DNA from 4 places in the Micromonospora sp. IBHARD004 genome. Region 1 is predicted to be linked to each of the others. Evidence: riboswitches for the same ligand, from Rfam matches in the RefSeq annotation. Region 1 holds a riboswitch; each other region holds the start of a gene.

Region 1 (3,381 bases):
AGCCGAACCGGACTATGGGCCCTCGCAGTCGCGCTGGACTACGGCGTGGCCAGGCTCAACTACCCCACCCCAGGCCTGGGCCGCTCCATCGCAGCTGACTGGAGCATCAGCGCCGACAACCTCGCCGAGCGTTACCGGCAGATCCTCATCTGCTCCGCGGGCGAAATAGTCCTCGTCAGTGGTCAGACGCTCACCCGCGTCGGCTTCGGCCGCACACACATCATCGGATTTGTTGTCGCGTTCGCCGCCACCGTCCTGCTGTGGCGGGCCTACTTCCACCTGGCTGGCCACTCACTCGGCAAGGCTGTCGCCTCCGCCAAGAACCCTGGCCGGATCGCAGCTGCGGTGACCTACACCCACTTCCTCATGGTTGCGGGCGTCATCGTGACCAGCGTCGGCGCCGAACTCGTCATCGCCAACCCCGTCGAGCACGCCCCGCTGTCGTGGACGCTCGTCATCCTCGGCGGGCCCGCCCTGTTCCTCGCCGGGCGGGCGCTGTTCGAAAAACCGGTTTTCGGCCGCGTGTACTGGTCGCGTCTGATCGGCGCGGCCGTGCTCGTCGTCAGCATTCCGGCGATGCGCGGGCTACCAGCCTTCATGATCGGTATCGCCGCAGACCTCGGCATCCTCGGCACCCTCATCGCCCCCTGGGCCATCCGGGTAGCACGCGTGCACCGTCGAGCGACGCCGTCAGACCAGCACCCCAGCGGGTCCGCTCTCTGAGGTAGGCCGGCAGAGAGCGAGGCCGACGGGCCATCCACGGGCCACAATGCGAGCGGTCACCACAGCATCGCTCCTGACCGACCAGGCGTTTCGGACATCAACCCGGTGATCAAGCATCTTCCAAACTGAGGCTCCGCAGGGACAGCGGTGTTGGGGAGCGGTGCCTATCCTCACGGCCATGGGAGCTCTCAAGCCGTGGCACCTGTTGGTCCTGACGCTCTGCTGCCTCTTGCCGACTGCTGCGGCGATCGTTGGCGGGGTCTGGGCGGTCCGCCGATCTCGTAACCGTCGCTGAGCCACTTCCGCCAACGGCAGTCGAAACTGCCGGGCCATCCACGGGCCACAAGCGGGTGCCACCAGGGGCCAAGTCAGGCCGTCCAGGACCGGACCGACCAGCGGCTGGGCTGCAGGACGATGCGATCTTGTGCGATTCCCAAGCTGACAGTGCGCTTCGATTCCGGTCAGCGGAGCAGGCCTGGCGTTCGGTGTCCGCGACCGCCAGGCCGTCTCCAGGCCGTCACAGGTTCGCGACCGGCCACCGATGTCCCCCACGCCTCACCACTCCCGCCGCAGGTGAGAGGCACGATGACCACCGCCACCAGTGACAGCCAAGCCCGCATGGCATCTCTGGCGCACCTGGCCGACCCGCTGACGGCGGAAGGGGCCCCCGCCACGCGGGAGCCCCTTCCGATGGATCAGCCCGGTCGGCCGTAGCTGTTGATCTGGCCGTCGTCGACGCGTTTCATCGTGATCGGCTTGCCGGACTGGGAGGCGTGCACCACCCAGCCGCCGCCGACGTACATGGCGACGTGGTGCAGGTCGCTGTAGTAGAAGACGAGGTCCCCGGCGCGCAGCTCGCTCCGGCTGACCCGGCGGGTGACGTCGTGCTGCTGGCGGGCGTTGTGCGGCAGCGAGACGCCGGCCTTGGCCCAGGCGGCCATGGTCAGGCCGGAGCAATCGTAGTGGTCCGGGCCGGCGGCTCCCCAGACGTAGATCTTGCCGATCTGGGCGCAGGCGAACTTGACCGCGACCCCGGCGGGGCCGCCCGGGTAGCCGGACGGACAGGGCGCGGGCCGCAGCGGACCGCCGCCACCGCTGCCGTAGACCTTCAGCCGGAGCTTGTCCAGGCGGGCGATCTCGGCGTTGATCTGCTTCTTCTTCGCCGCGAGCTGGGCCTCGGTCCGGGTCAGCTGGGCGACCATCTCGTCCAGCGGCTTCTTCTTGGCGGCCAGCTGGTCGCGGAGTTCGACGACGTTGCGCACCTGCTGCTGCTGGCGGTGGGCGAAGCGGTCGAGCAGTTCGAGGCCGGCGACGACGTCGCTCGGCGACCGGCTGCCCAGCAGCGCGTTCACGGTCGACAGGTTGTCGCCCTTGTACGCGTCGGCGGCAAGACCTCCGACCTGGCCCATGGCGAGGTCGACCTGGAGCTGCAGCGGGGTGATCTGCTTGGCCAGGGCCGCTGCCTGCTTCCGCTTGACGGCGAGGTCCTGGCGGGTGGCGTTGTGCTGCTCGATGATCGGTTCGAGCTTGTTCCAGTCCTGGTCGATCTGGCGCTCGATCTCGGCGACCGACGGTTCGGCGTGGGCCGCCGTGGCGCCGCCGGTCAGGATGACGGCGGTGCCGGCCAGGGCGGCGAGTGCGGTGGTGAAGCGGGACCAGCGTGGACGCGGCGCAGCCGTCATCCGGTCGACCGACCGGACGGACGGTCGCCGCGGGGCATGGTGTGCCACCGGGCTTCCGTACTCCTTCTTCGCTGACCGCCTACCGGGTTAGCTGACGGGTTCGGGCGGGAAGGGAGCCGCCCTACCGCAGTGCTGCGGATTCACCCCAGGTACCTGGGTTCCCGGCTCGCCCGGAGGCGACTCGGCGGTGTCGGACCGTCACCACCCGGGTTGGACGATGCACACACCGGCCGACGATTGACCAGAGTAGAGATCGCCGTTATCAATCCGCAACCCACGGCGCCGTGACACTCCGTACCCAAATTTCCGGGGATCGCGGCGGTGAAGGTTTCTTTCACTCAACATCACTGCGGGGAAAGGTATTGACCCAACACCATGCGTGGGGTGAGGGTGAGCACGCAGTGACTTCCGCCCGATCTGGAGGTTCCATGCTCCGTCCACCCTTGCCGCCGAGCAGACGAGTTCTGCTCGCCACCGCCGTGGCTGCGGCGACCGCCCTTCTCAGCACCGGACCCGTCGCCGCCGAGCCCCTGGCCGCCGGGTCCGCCGAGCCAACCGACCGCCAGCAGCAGTACGCCGCGGCCGCCGCCGAGTACGGCGTGCCGGAGAGCGTCCTGCTCGGCGTGTCGTACCTGGAGTCCCGCTGGGACACCCACCCCGGCCAGCCGAGCACCAGCGGCGGCTACGGGCCGATGCACCTGACCGACGCCGACCAGGTCGTCGCCACGCCCTCCAGCTCGCACGTCGACGAGAACGAGGACCCCCGGGGCGACGAGTCCCGGCCCCTGGTCATCGATTCCACCGCGGCGGCCGAGCCGACCGGGGACCTCCTGCCGCGGGCGTCCCTGCAGACCCTCGACGCCGCCGCCGCGCTCACCGGCGTACCCGAGGAGACACTGCGCACCGACGCCACCGCCAACATCCGCGGCGGGGCGGCGCTGCTCGCGTCGTACCAGAGGGAACTGGCCGCGCCGGT
Region 2 (3,381 bases), 490 kb from region 1:
CCCGGTGCCCGCCCGAGGCGTGCGCGCCGTGGCCCAGGGTGTGCATGGCGGCCAGCCCGACCAGCGTGCTGAGCAGCAGCAGGAGCCGGACCCACCGCCCGGTCGTCACCGCCGCCCCCGTACGCACGACGAACACGCTAGCGTGCCGGGTCGTACCGGTCGGGAGAAACCGCCCGGGTCCACGGGCCGGACGCGCGCCGCGCCGCCCGGCGGGGGCGCGCGCCGGCCTGACTAGCATTCCCGTCGACGGCCCGGCGACCGCCGCACCGGCGGACGCCTCACCCGGCCCGGTGAACCGACCGGCCCGGTGACACGTACCTCGCCTGAGAATCGTTGGGAGACTCACCATGGGCGCCGACCACACCCGTGCCGCCCCGTCCGCCCCGCCCCGGGTACGACGGATCCTCGTCGCGACGGTGGTCCCACTCTTCGTTCTCACCGTGCTCGCCGCGCTGGCGCTCTGGCCGGGGGACACCCCGGCACCGGAGCGGGCCGCGGACGTGCCCCGGTACCACGGCACGGTGACCCGGGTGGTGACCGTCCCGTGCCCGCCTGCGGCGGAGGTGCCGGAGGGCGTCCCGGGCGGCTCGGCGGGGCCCTGCGGGACGGTCGGCGTCGCGGTCGAGCAGGGCCCGGACGCCGGCCGCCAGGTGGAGACGCCGATCCCCGCCGGCCCCGGCGCGCCCAGGGTCGAGGTCGGCGACCGGATCATCCTGGTCGAGCTGGTGGATCCGGCCGATCCCACGACGAAGAGCTACAACATCGCCGAGCACCAGCGGGGCAGGCCGCTGGTCTGGCTGGCGGCGCTCTTCGCCGTCGCCATCGTCGCGTTCGGCCGCTGGCGGGGGCTGGCCGCGCTGGGCGGGCTGGCCGCGAGCTTCGCCATCCTGCTGGGCTTCGTGCTGCCGGGGATCGGCGGCGGCCAGCCGCCGCTGCTGGTGGCGATCGTCGGCTCGGCGCTGATCATGTTCGTGGTGCTGTACCTGACGCACGGGATCACCGCGCAGACCTCGGTGGCGGTCCTCGGCACCCTCGGTAGCCTGGTGCTGACCGGCGTCCTCGGCACGCTCGCCACCGCGGCCACCCACCTGACCGGCTTCGGCAGCGAGGACGCCACCACCCTGTCGATGTTCCAGCGCGACGTCGACCTGCACGGGCTGCTGCTGGCCGGGATCGTCATCGGCTCGCTGGGCGTGCTGGACGACGTGACGGTCACCCAGGCGGCCACCGTCACCGAGCTGGCGCACGCGAATCCGGGGCTGTCCCGGTTGCAGCTCTACCGGGCGGCCACCCGCGTGGGCCGCGCGCACATCGCCTCCACGGTCAACACCATCGTGCTGGCGTACGCGGGCGCCTCGCTGCCCCTGCTGCTCCTGCTCGTCGCCGACTCGCGGGCGGTGAGCGAGATCCTCACCAGCGAGTTCATGGCGCAGGAGATCGTCCGGAGCGCGGTCGCCACGATCGGCCTGATCGCCGCCGTGCCGCTCACCACCGGCCTGGCGGCCGTGGTGACCACCGCCGGTCGGGGCGGGGCCGACGGGCCCACCGCGCCGGCGTACCGTCCCCCCGCGGAGCCGGACGCCGCGCTGGCGGCGCTGAGCGCACCACGCACCGGCGCCGCCCCGGGCGCCACCGGCGGCGGGACCGGACCGCACGGGAGCACGGAGGCCGTATGGTGACGCTGCGGAGCGTGACCGCGCGCGCCAAACGCGATGCTGGTCACGGAGCTGCCCGCCGAATTACCGCTTTTAGCCGGCTTCCGGACGTAGATCCTCGGGACGACTCTCGGGTAACCTCGCTGCCGGTCACCGCCGAAGGCGCGCAGCGGCGCCTGCGGTGCCGCCGCCCAATCGCCGTACGGCGAGCCGGGGAACCAGGTACATGGGGTGAATCCGCGCCAGCGGTAGGGGCCACTTCCGTCCCGAACCCGTCAGCTAACCCGGTCGGCGGTCGATGGAAGGGAACACTGTGACGGCACCCCTGCGCCGCTGGTTGACATCCGTGGTGGCCGTGCTCACCGCGTTCGTCATCGTCGCCGGCCCGGCACCGGCGATCGCGGCGCCCACGACGCCTCCCACCCCCTCGGGGCATGAGGAGGACGCCGAGCAGCCGCTCATCACCGATGCCATCGAGGCCGCCAACCGCAACTACGTCCAGGCGAAGACCAAGCTGGCGAAGTCGAAGCAGCGCCAACTCCAGCTGGCCCTGGAGGTGCGCGCGGCACAGAACCAACTGGACGCCCTGCGTCCGCAGGTGAGCCAGCTCGCGGCGCAGTCGTACCGGACCGGGCGGATCGGCGCGGTGGCCATGCTGCTGGAGAGCAACACCCCGGACTCGTTCGTCCGGCGGGCCGCCGCGCTCGACGAGTTGAACATGGTCAACGCGCAGAAGCTCGCCGCGGTCAACGCCGCCAAGACCCGCGCCGAGCAGGCCAAGCTGGCGCTCGACGCCGAGGTGCGCGAGCAGCAGAAGCAGGCGAACGCGATGGCCCGGGAGAAGATCGAGACGGAGAAGGCGCTCGCCCTGGTCGGCGGGAAGGGCTTCACCGGCGGCCTGGTCTCGGCCACCTCGCCGGTCGCCCGGATCGGTCCCGGCCGCACCGCCGACGGGGACTGGAAGCCCGAGTCGTGCAGCGAGAACGACCCCACCACCTCCGGCTGCATCACGCCACGCACGCTGCATGCGTACAAGGAGGTCAAGCGGGCCGGCTTCAACCGCTTCGTCGGCTGCTACCGGCCGGGCGGGCCGTGGGAGCACCCGAAGGGCCGGGCCTGCGACTGGTCGCTGCAGAACAGCGGGTTCGCCCCCTGGCACAACAACGACACCCGGATGTACGGCAACAACGTCGCCGCGTTCCTGATCCGCAACGCGGACCGGCTCGGCATCTACTACGTGATCTGGAACCGGCAGATCTGGTTCCCGGCAACCGGCTGGAAGTCCTACAGCGGGCCCTCCAACCACACCGACCACGTGCACATGTCGCTGCTCTGATCGACGACGTGCCAGGAGGGGCCGTCCCGCCGATGCGGGACGGCCCCTCGGCCGTTGTCGTGGGGCGGGGCGTCAGCCACCGACGGCGGTGGGCGCGACGCGCTCGACCTGCGCGGGGAGCGGCGTGGTCGCCGCACCCGCCGGGACCGTGGCCACCGTCCGCACCTCGCCGGCGCTGAGCTGGTACGACATGCCGACCACCGCGCACCGCCCGGCGGCCACCTCAGCGGCCAGGACGGAGGAGCCGGCCAGCAGCGCCTCGACGGTCTGCGCGATGTGGATGTCGACGATCCCGTCGATCTCCTCGACGCCCTCCGCCGCCGCCCGGCGCAGGCTGGGCACCACGGCGTCGACCAGCGCGCCGAGGTGCCCGGCCGGGGTCCTGCCGGT
Region 3 (3,381 bases), 1.1 Mb from region 1:
CCGGATCCGTGTGAAGGGCCGCCAGGACGAATTCCGTGAACTCTCCGACGCGTTCGACTCGATGCTCGAACAACTCGAGTCCCACGTCGCCGAGCAGCAGAGGTTCGCCGCGAACGCCTCCCACGAACTGCGCACCCCGCTGGCGATCTCGCGGACGCTCCTCGACGTCGCCCGCCGGGACCCCACGCGGGACCGGGACGAACTCATCGAACGCCTGCACACCGTCAATCAGCGGGCGATCGATCTCACCGAGGCCCTCCTGCTGCTCAGCCGCGGCGACCGCGGAAACTTCACTTGCGAGAGCGTCGACCTCTCCCTCATCGCCGAAGAAGCCGCCGAAACGCTGCTTCCCCTCGCCGAACAGCGCCGGATCACGCTGGACGTCACCGGCGGGGCGGCCCGGACCAGCGGCTCCGCCGAGCTCCTGTTGCGGATGGTGACGAACCTTGTCCAGAACGCCATCGTCCACAACCTCCCCGCCGACGGCACCGTAACGGTCCACACCGAGGCGCACGGCGACACAAGCGTGCTGCGGCTCGAGAACACGGGTCGCCGGCTCCCACCGGAACTGGTACCGACCCTCACCGAACCCTTCCAGCGCGGAACGGAACGCGTACGCACCGACGAACACCCCGGCGTCGGCCTCGGCCTGGCCATCGTGCACAGCATCGTCCGCGCCCACGACGGGACCCTCGACCTCGTCCCCAACCCCAACGGCGGTCTTCTCGTCACGGTCCGGCTGCCCAGCACGCCCTAGGCATCGTCCCCGATCGGGGCTGTCTTTCAGGGGCTCGGGACCGGACGGTCAGCCGGGGCGGCGAGCACCGCTGTAAGGCATATTCGCCAACTGGGCCATTCGGACCACGTCCCCGGTATGCGGGGCGTGGACGATCAGTCCGTTGCCGACGTAGATGCCCACGTGATGGTGATCGGAGTAGAAGAAGACGAGGTCACCCGTGCGAAGGTTTGCTCTGCTCACCGCCACACCTGCGGTCCACTGAGAACCTGTGTAATGGTCCAGCTGCACCCCGGCCGACGCCCACGCGTACTGGGTCAGGCCGGAGCAGTCGAACGAGTCGGGACCGTCGGCCGCCCACACGTACGGCTCGCCGATCTGATTGCACGCGGTCTTCGCCGCGACGCCGCCGCTTCCCGTGATGGGGACGGCGGGACACTTCCCACCGATGAACAGCGAACTGGTCGACGTGATGGGTGAGGTGCTGCTCGCGGTGGCGGCTGTCTGCGCGGCGGCTGCGGCTCTGGCCGCCGCGGCGTCCGCGGCCGCCTTGGCCGCTGCGGTCGCCTCCGCGGCGGCGACCTGTCTGTGTAGCGCATCCAGCCGCTTGATCTCGGCGTCGATGGCCTTCTTGCGAGCCGCCAACTGGGCCTGCTGGCGCTGCTGTATCGCGATCAGCGCGTCAACCTTCTTCTTGTCGGCGTCGTAGCTCGCCTGCTGGTCCGACAGCCGGGTGATCTGTCGCTGCTCCGAATTTGCCACCTGATTCACGAGCGCGAGCTGATCCCCCAACGCGGTCGGCGGCGAGCCGCGGGACAGCAGGGCGTTGAATGTGGAAAGCGACTTTGCCTGCTTGTAGTACCCCGCCACAATCCCCTGGACCCGGGTCCTGCTGATCTCCACCGACTTGCCGAGTGGCTCGATCCTCCGGCTCAGTTCGGCCGATCTCCGCTGGTTCGTGGCCAGTTCCGACCGGACCTTGTTGTACTGCTCGATGACGGGTTCGAGCTTTTGCCACGCCGCTTCGATCTGCTGCTGTACATCGGCGGCCGACGGTGCGGCGTGGGCGTGGGCCGCTGGCCCGACGGCCACCATGGCCGCCGCCGCGACGGCGAGGATTCTGGTGAATAGACGCGATCCGGCGGGCCGGGTGCGCACGGGTGGCAACGGGTTCGGCTCCTTCCACTCGAGGCCGACGCACGTCACGGTGCACAGACCTCGACCGCCTGCCGGGTTAGCTGACGGGTTCGGGCGTGGAAGGCGCCCTACCGCTGATGCGGATTCACCCCGAAACCTGCGGTGGTTCCCCGGCTCGCCTGTCGACGCCAGTGACGTCCAGCGACTCGGCGGTGGCCGTCCCGGGGTACTCCAGGTGGAGACCGACATCCGGAACGGACGCTGACCAACATTAGTGAGGACGGCCCAAAGAAATCAACGAGCCGGCGACGCCAATTCACTGCGCTGTCAAGCGGGCACATTGGGTGCCGGAATTATGCGTACGATAAGGTTCCGCTAATCGAATCTTAAACGGCTCTAATCTTGACCCTCAACCTGCGCACTGTTCTCCTGCGGTAACGGCTCGCGTGAGGCTTGGCCAGGTCGGGAACCGCACCGCTCGATCCTTGGGGCCGGCTCGGACGTGCTGGCGGCATACGCCTCCGGGGCATTGGCGGTCGGGGGTGGCCTATTTGCGGTCCGTGATGTATGACGGCCGGCTTCCACGAGGGTGGAACTGACGGCACGGATCCGCCGAACTGTCGTACGACGGATCCGTGCCTACAGTGTTCCTCATCGGGCACACTCCGCGAGCAGCACCTTCGGCCGCGCGTGGCGTGGTGCGGTCAGGCGGAGTAGCCGCGGGTGGCGATCCAGTTGGCCATGACGGGTTCGGGCGGGAGGATGCGCCCTTCCATGACCGTCGGGCCCTGGATTCACCCAATGTTCGGTTGGTTCCCCGGCTCACATGATCGCGATTGGGCGGTCCGGCCCGAGCGTCATCGCGTTGATGACTTGACGACCCGGCCGGATGCGCCGACGCTACGGGTTTGACTTCTCGGCTGCAAGCTTCCTCCTTATGGCGGCTATAACCCGTTTGAATCACGGAGCGGCGCGTCTTCAGATAGCATGGGCCGGCGCTATTTGGATCGATATTGCTTGGTTTCACGCTCGCCAATGGCCGAATGGCTATGTTGGAGACCGGAGATATGGGTGCCGTGAACAGAATTCTTCACGCCGACATTCTCGTCATCGGCTTCGGCAAGGGGGGTAAGACCGTAGCCGCGAAGATGGGCCGGCTCGGCAAGCGCATCGTGCTCGTGGAGCAGTCGGACCGCATGTACGGCGGCACCTGCCCCAACGTGGGCTGCGTACCGACGAAGGGACTCGTCGACCGTTCCCACAAAGGCCGGCCGGATGACCCGGCGCAGGACTGGTACCAACGGTCAGTCCGGGAGGTCCAGGCCATCCGGGAGATGATGCGTCGCGGCAACTTCGACGCGTTGGACAGCATCGAGACGGTGACGGTGCTCACGGGGCGCTCCACCTTCATCGACCCGCACTCCGTCAGCGTCGTGACGGCCGACGAGCAGCTCACCGTCGCCGCCGACACAATCTTGATCGACACTGGCTCGGAACCGATCGTTCCT
Region 4 (3,381 bases), 2.2 Mb from region 1:
CGACCCGGCCGCCGAGGAGGCGGCCCGCCTCGCCGATCTGTGCCGGTACGCCGACGAGGTGGCGGTGGCCGCCGCCGGGGCCGCGCAGACCGCGCGTCGACGGCGGGAGCGGTGGCTGCGCGCCCAGGACGAGGTCGACCGGGCCTGGCGGGCGTACGACGAGGCGGAGAGCGCCGCCCGTCGGCTCGCCGGCGCCGCCGTGCTGCCCGCGCCGCGTACCCCGCGGACCCCCGCGGAGTACGCCGCCCGGGAGCGGTGGCTGCGGCACGCCGCGATGGCGGCGCACTGGCGGGGTGAGCTGTCGGCGCGGCAGCTCGCCGACGTCCTCGCGCACCGGAACGGGTGGGACCCGCGCCGGCACCCGGCGGAGCAGGAGATCGTCCTCGCCCGGGTGGTGCGGGACGGCCGGCTGGCCGGCTACCGTGCGGCGGCCGAGCGGGAGCAGCGGGCCTGGCGGGACGCGGAGCTGGCCGCCGAGGCGGCCCGGGCGCTGGCCGTGGAGGCGTACGCCGCCGCGGCGGCGCTGCGCCCCGGCCCGGTGCCGGTACGCCGCGCGGAGGCGGTGACCCAGGCCCTCGCCCCGGTGGCGGCCGGCGCCGCCCCGGCCCGCCCGGCGCGCTGGCGCCCGGCGCGGGTTGGCTGAATTGTGACCTGAATTTGGTGAGCCTGGTCACGCGAATCGGGAAACGGTCATCGGGGTCAGTCGGGGTGATCGAGCACCGCAATTTTCGGTCGCTCGCCACCCGATGTCCGATTGTCGCCCGACGGTTCCGTCATAACTGCTCGTCCCATTGAGTAACGTCAGTGACGGGCTGTTCCGGTCAGAGTAATGGTGACCGAGGTTTAAGCAGGTGAGGGGCGCTTGGCAGGGCGGGTACCCACCGGTAGTGTCGGCGCGTCCGGTGCGGTTTCCGATCGCAAGAGGCGACGCCGCGCCGACCCGCTCAATCGTGATCTCACGAACCGGGGACCCAGTGCACGTCCGGGGTGAATCCGCGAGCCACGGCCCGCGGTAGGGCGATCTTCCCGCCCGAATCCGTCAGCTAACCCGGTAGGCGGTGTCGGAAGGAGTTTCCATCCTCGTGGAACCCGATCCCAGCTCTCGTTCGTCCCCCCGCCTCCACGGCGCCGCGGTGCCGTCGCTCGCCTGACCGGCGAGCTGATTCGGGCATCCGCCCTGCCGCCCGGTTGACCGGGCTCCCCTGCCCCGCGGCCGTACCGCCCAAGATGTCTCGTCGCGCGTGAGTTCCTCCGCGCGTCGGGCCGGCGTGCGCCGCTCCCGCCCCCGTGGAGGACCAAACGTGAAGCACACCCTGAAGCGGCAGTTGCGGCGCCTCGCCACCGAGCGCCCGTACCAGATCGTCGCCGGCTCCGCCGCCGCGCTCGTCCTGGCCTCCGGCACCGGCGCCCTGCTCGCCAACACCGGCGACGCGCCCGTCCGCCAGGAGGCCACCGCCGTCGCCGCGGAGCTGGCCCCGCGCCTCGGCGACGTGGCGACCCGCAACCAGGAGCGGATTGCCGCCGTCCCGTCGACGTCGCCCAGCCCCAAGCCGTCGCCGACGGCGACCTCGGCGAAGCCGGACCCGGACCTGACCCGCAAGGCGGCGCCGAAGCCGCCGTCGACCAAGGTCCTGGACTACAACTACGAGGCGCAGATCTACTACTACAACTGCGGCCCGGCCGCGGTCCGGAACGCGCTCAGCGCGACGGGCATCGAGACGACCCAGGACGCGCTGGCCGGCCCGCTCGGCACCACCGAGATGGGCACCAACTCGGCCGAGGACACCACCCGAGGTCTGAACCAGATGGTCAAGGGCAACCCGTACCGGACCCACATGATCCCGGGCGCGGCCACCCCCGCGCAGATGGACCAGCTGCAGGCCGACGTGGTCAAGGCGATCACCGACGGGCGGGGCGTCGTCGCCAACGTCGCGGGCGACGCCACCGACACCGACGGCGGCTGGCACTCCTACCCGGGCGGCCACTACATCGCGGTGGTCGGCTACAAGAACGACGGTCGGACCGTGCGGATCGCCGACTCGGCGAACCCGGCGCTGCCGGCGTACTGGGTCACCACGATCGACCTGGCGAACTGGATGGCCACCCGCGGCTACTCCGCCTGATCCACTCCGCGTCACCCGTCGGGCACCGGCTCTCTGAGCCGGTGCCCGACGTCGTATGCCCGACCAGACGGCCCACTGCGGGCTCTCGCGCGTGGTGTCCGACCGGTGGCACACTGCGCCGTATGGGTGACGAGACGGGTACCCGCCAGCTGTTGCTGCTGCACGGCCTGGGCGCCACCGGCGAGGTGTGGCTGCCCTGGGCGCCGCTGCTGGAGCGCCGCTGGGCGGGGCGTTGGCTCGCCCCCGACCTGGCCGGGCACGGTTGGTCGCCGCCGCTGCCGGCGTACACCTTCGCGGCCCTGGCCCGGCGGGTGGTGGCGGGCCTGGCGCCGGTCGCCGACCGGCTGGGGCCGCGGGACCGGCTGGTGGTGCTCGGGCACTCGCTCGGCGGGGTGGTGGCGTTGGCGCTGGCCGCGCGGCAGCTCGGCCTGCCCGTCGACGCGGTGGTCGGGCTCGGCATCAAGGCGGTCTGGTCGCCCGCCGAGCTGGACAGGGCCCGGGAGCTGGCCGAGCGGCCGGTCACCTGGTTCGCCAGCCGGGACGAGGCCGCCCGCCGTTACCTGCGCGTCTCCGGCCTCACCGGTCTCTTCGCCCCGGACCACCCGGTGGTCGACGCCGGACTGCGCCGGGAGGACGGCCGCTGGCGGCTGGCGATGGACCCGGCCGCGTTCGGGGTGGGGGAGCCGCGGCTGCCGGCCCTGCTCGCGGCGACCGACGTGCCGGTCCTGCTGGCCCGCGGCGAGCAGGATCCGATGGTGACCGATGCCCAGCTCAAGGAGTTCGGCGTCCCGGTGGCCACCCTGCCCGGCCTCGGGCACAACGCCCACGTCGAGGACCCGGAGGCGGTCCTCGCCCTCCTCGACCCGTACCACTGATGCGCGGTCCGGCCGAGGTGGTTACATTCGCGCAGCGCCTGACCGCCGACGCCATCGCGGCGCGTCTGTACACCGGCGGCCAGCCCGACGACCTTGCCCCCGCAGTGGTCAGGGCGTGGGGGAGAGGGGTGACCCGTCCCGGGCGACGGCGTCGGCGGCCCGGGGCGCCGGCGGGTTCCAGTCCGGCTCGAGCTGCCGGCGGGCGGCGTCGAGGAACGCCTCCGCGTACGAGTCGGCCGGGAAGTCGCCGAGGTAGCGGCTCCGGGTGGCCCAGCGGTCGGCCGCCTTCGGGTCGGTGCCGAGCAGCTGCGTCAGCACCTCGTCCACGTTGGACACGTCCCGGCGCAGCACGTAACCGGAGCCGGCCAGCGGGAACCGCTCGA

The links. Region 1 has a riboswitch for cyclic di-AMP ahead of ACTWO6_RS00495 (C40 family peptidase). Riboswitches for the same ligand answer to the same signal wherever they lie in the genome.
Region 2: it holds a riboswitch for cyclic di-AMP, as region 1 does, so the genes downstream of both, ACTWO6_RS02900 (coiled-coil domain-containing protein) here and ACTWO6_RS00495 (C40 family peptidase) in region 1, are expected to answer to the same signal.
Region 3: it holds a riboswitch for cyclic di-AMP, as region 1 does, so the genes downstream of both, ACTWO6_RS06150 (NlpC/P60 family protein) here and ACTWO6_RS00495 (C40 family peptidase) in region 1, are expected to answer to the same signal.
Region 4: it holds a riboswitch for cyclic di-AMP, as region 1 does, so the genes downstream of both, ACTWO6_RS11325 (C39 family peptidase) here and ACTWO6_RS00495 (C40 family peptidase) in region 1, are expected to answer to the same signal.

Annotation. Positions count from the first base shown of each region.
Region 1 covers NZ_CP199934.1:104,298-107,678, reverse strand. The annotation lists gene ACTWO6_RS00500 (low temperature requirement protein A) at 1-723, shown strand, start outside; gene ACTWO6_RS00495 (C40 family peptidase) at 1,419-2,405, opposite strand; cyclic di-AMP (ydaO/yuaA leader) riboswitch at 2,467-2,602, opposite strand; gene ACTWO6_RS00490 (N-acetylmuramoyl-L-alanine amidase) at 2,834-3,381, shown strand, end outside.
Region 2 covers NZ_CP199934.1:593,735-597,115, reverse strand. The annotation lists gene ACTWO6_RS02910 (hypothetical protein) at 1-127, opposite strand, end outside; gene ACTWO6_RS02905 (YibE/F family protein) at 348-1,679, shown strand; cyclic di-AMP (ydaO/yuaA leader) riboswitch at 1,834-1,964, shown strand; gene ACTWO6_RS02900 (coiled-coil domain-containing protein) at 1,969-2,991, shown strand; gene ACTWO6_RS02895 (carbonic anhydrase) at 3,064-3,381, opposite strand, start outside.
Region 3 covers NZ_CP199934.1:1,252,558-1,255,938, forward strand. The annotation lists gene ACTWO6_RS06145 (sensor histidine kinase) at 1-757, shown strand, start outside; gene ACTWO6_RS06150 (NlpC/P60 family protein) at 806-1,942, opposite strand; cyclic di-AMP (ydaO/yuaA leader) riboswitch at 1,945-2,095, opposite strand; gene ACTWO6_RS06155 (FAD-dependent oxidoreductase) at 2,917-3,381, shown strand, end outside.
Region 4 covers NZ_CP199934.1:2,321,094-2,324,474, forward strand. The annotation lists gene ACTWO6_RS11320 (hypothetical protein) at 1-643, shown strand, start outside; cyclic di-AMP (ydaO/yuaA leader) riboswitch at 932-1,073, shown strand; gene ACTWO6_RS11325 (C39 family peptidase) at 1,302-2,123, shown strand; gene ACTWO6_RS11330 (alpha/beta fold hydrolase) at 2,246-2,998, shown strand; gene ACTWO6_RS11335 (CDP-glycerol glycerophosphotransferase family protein) at 3,107-3,381, opposite strand, start outside.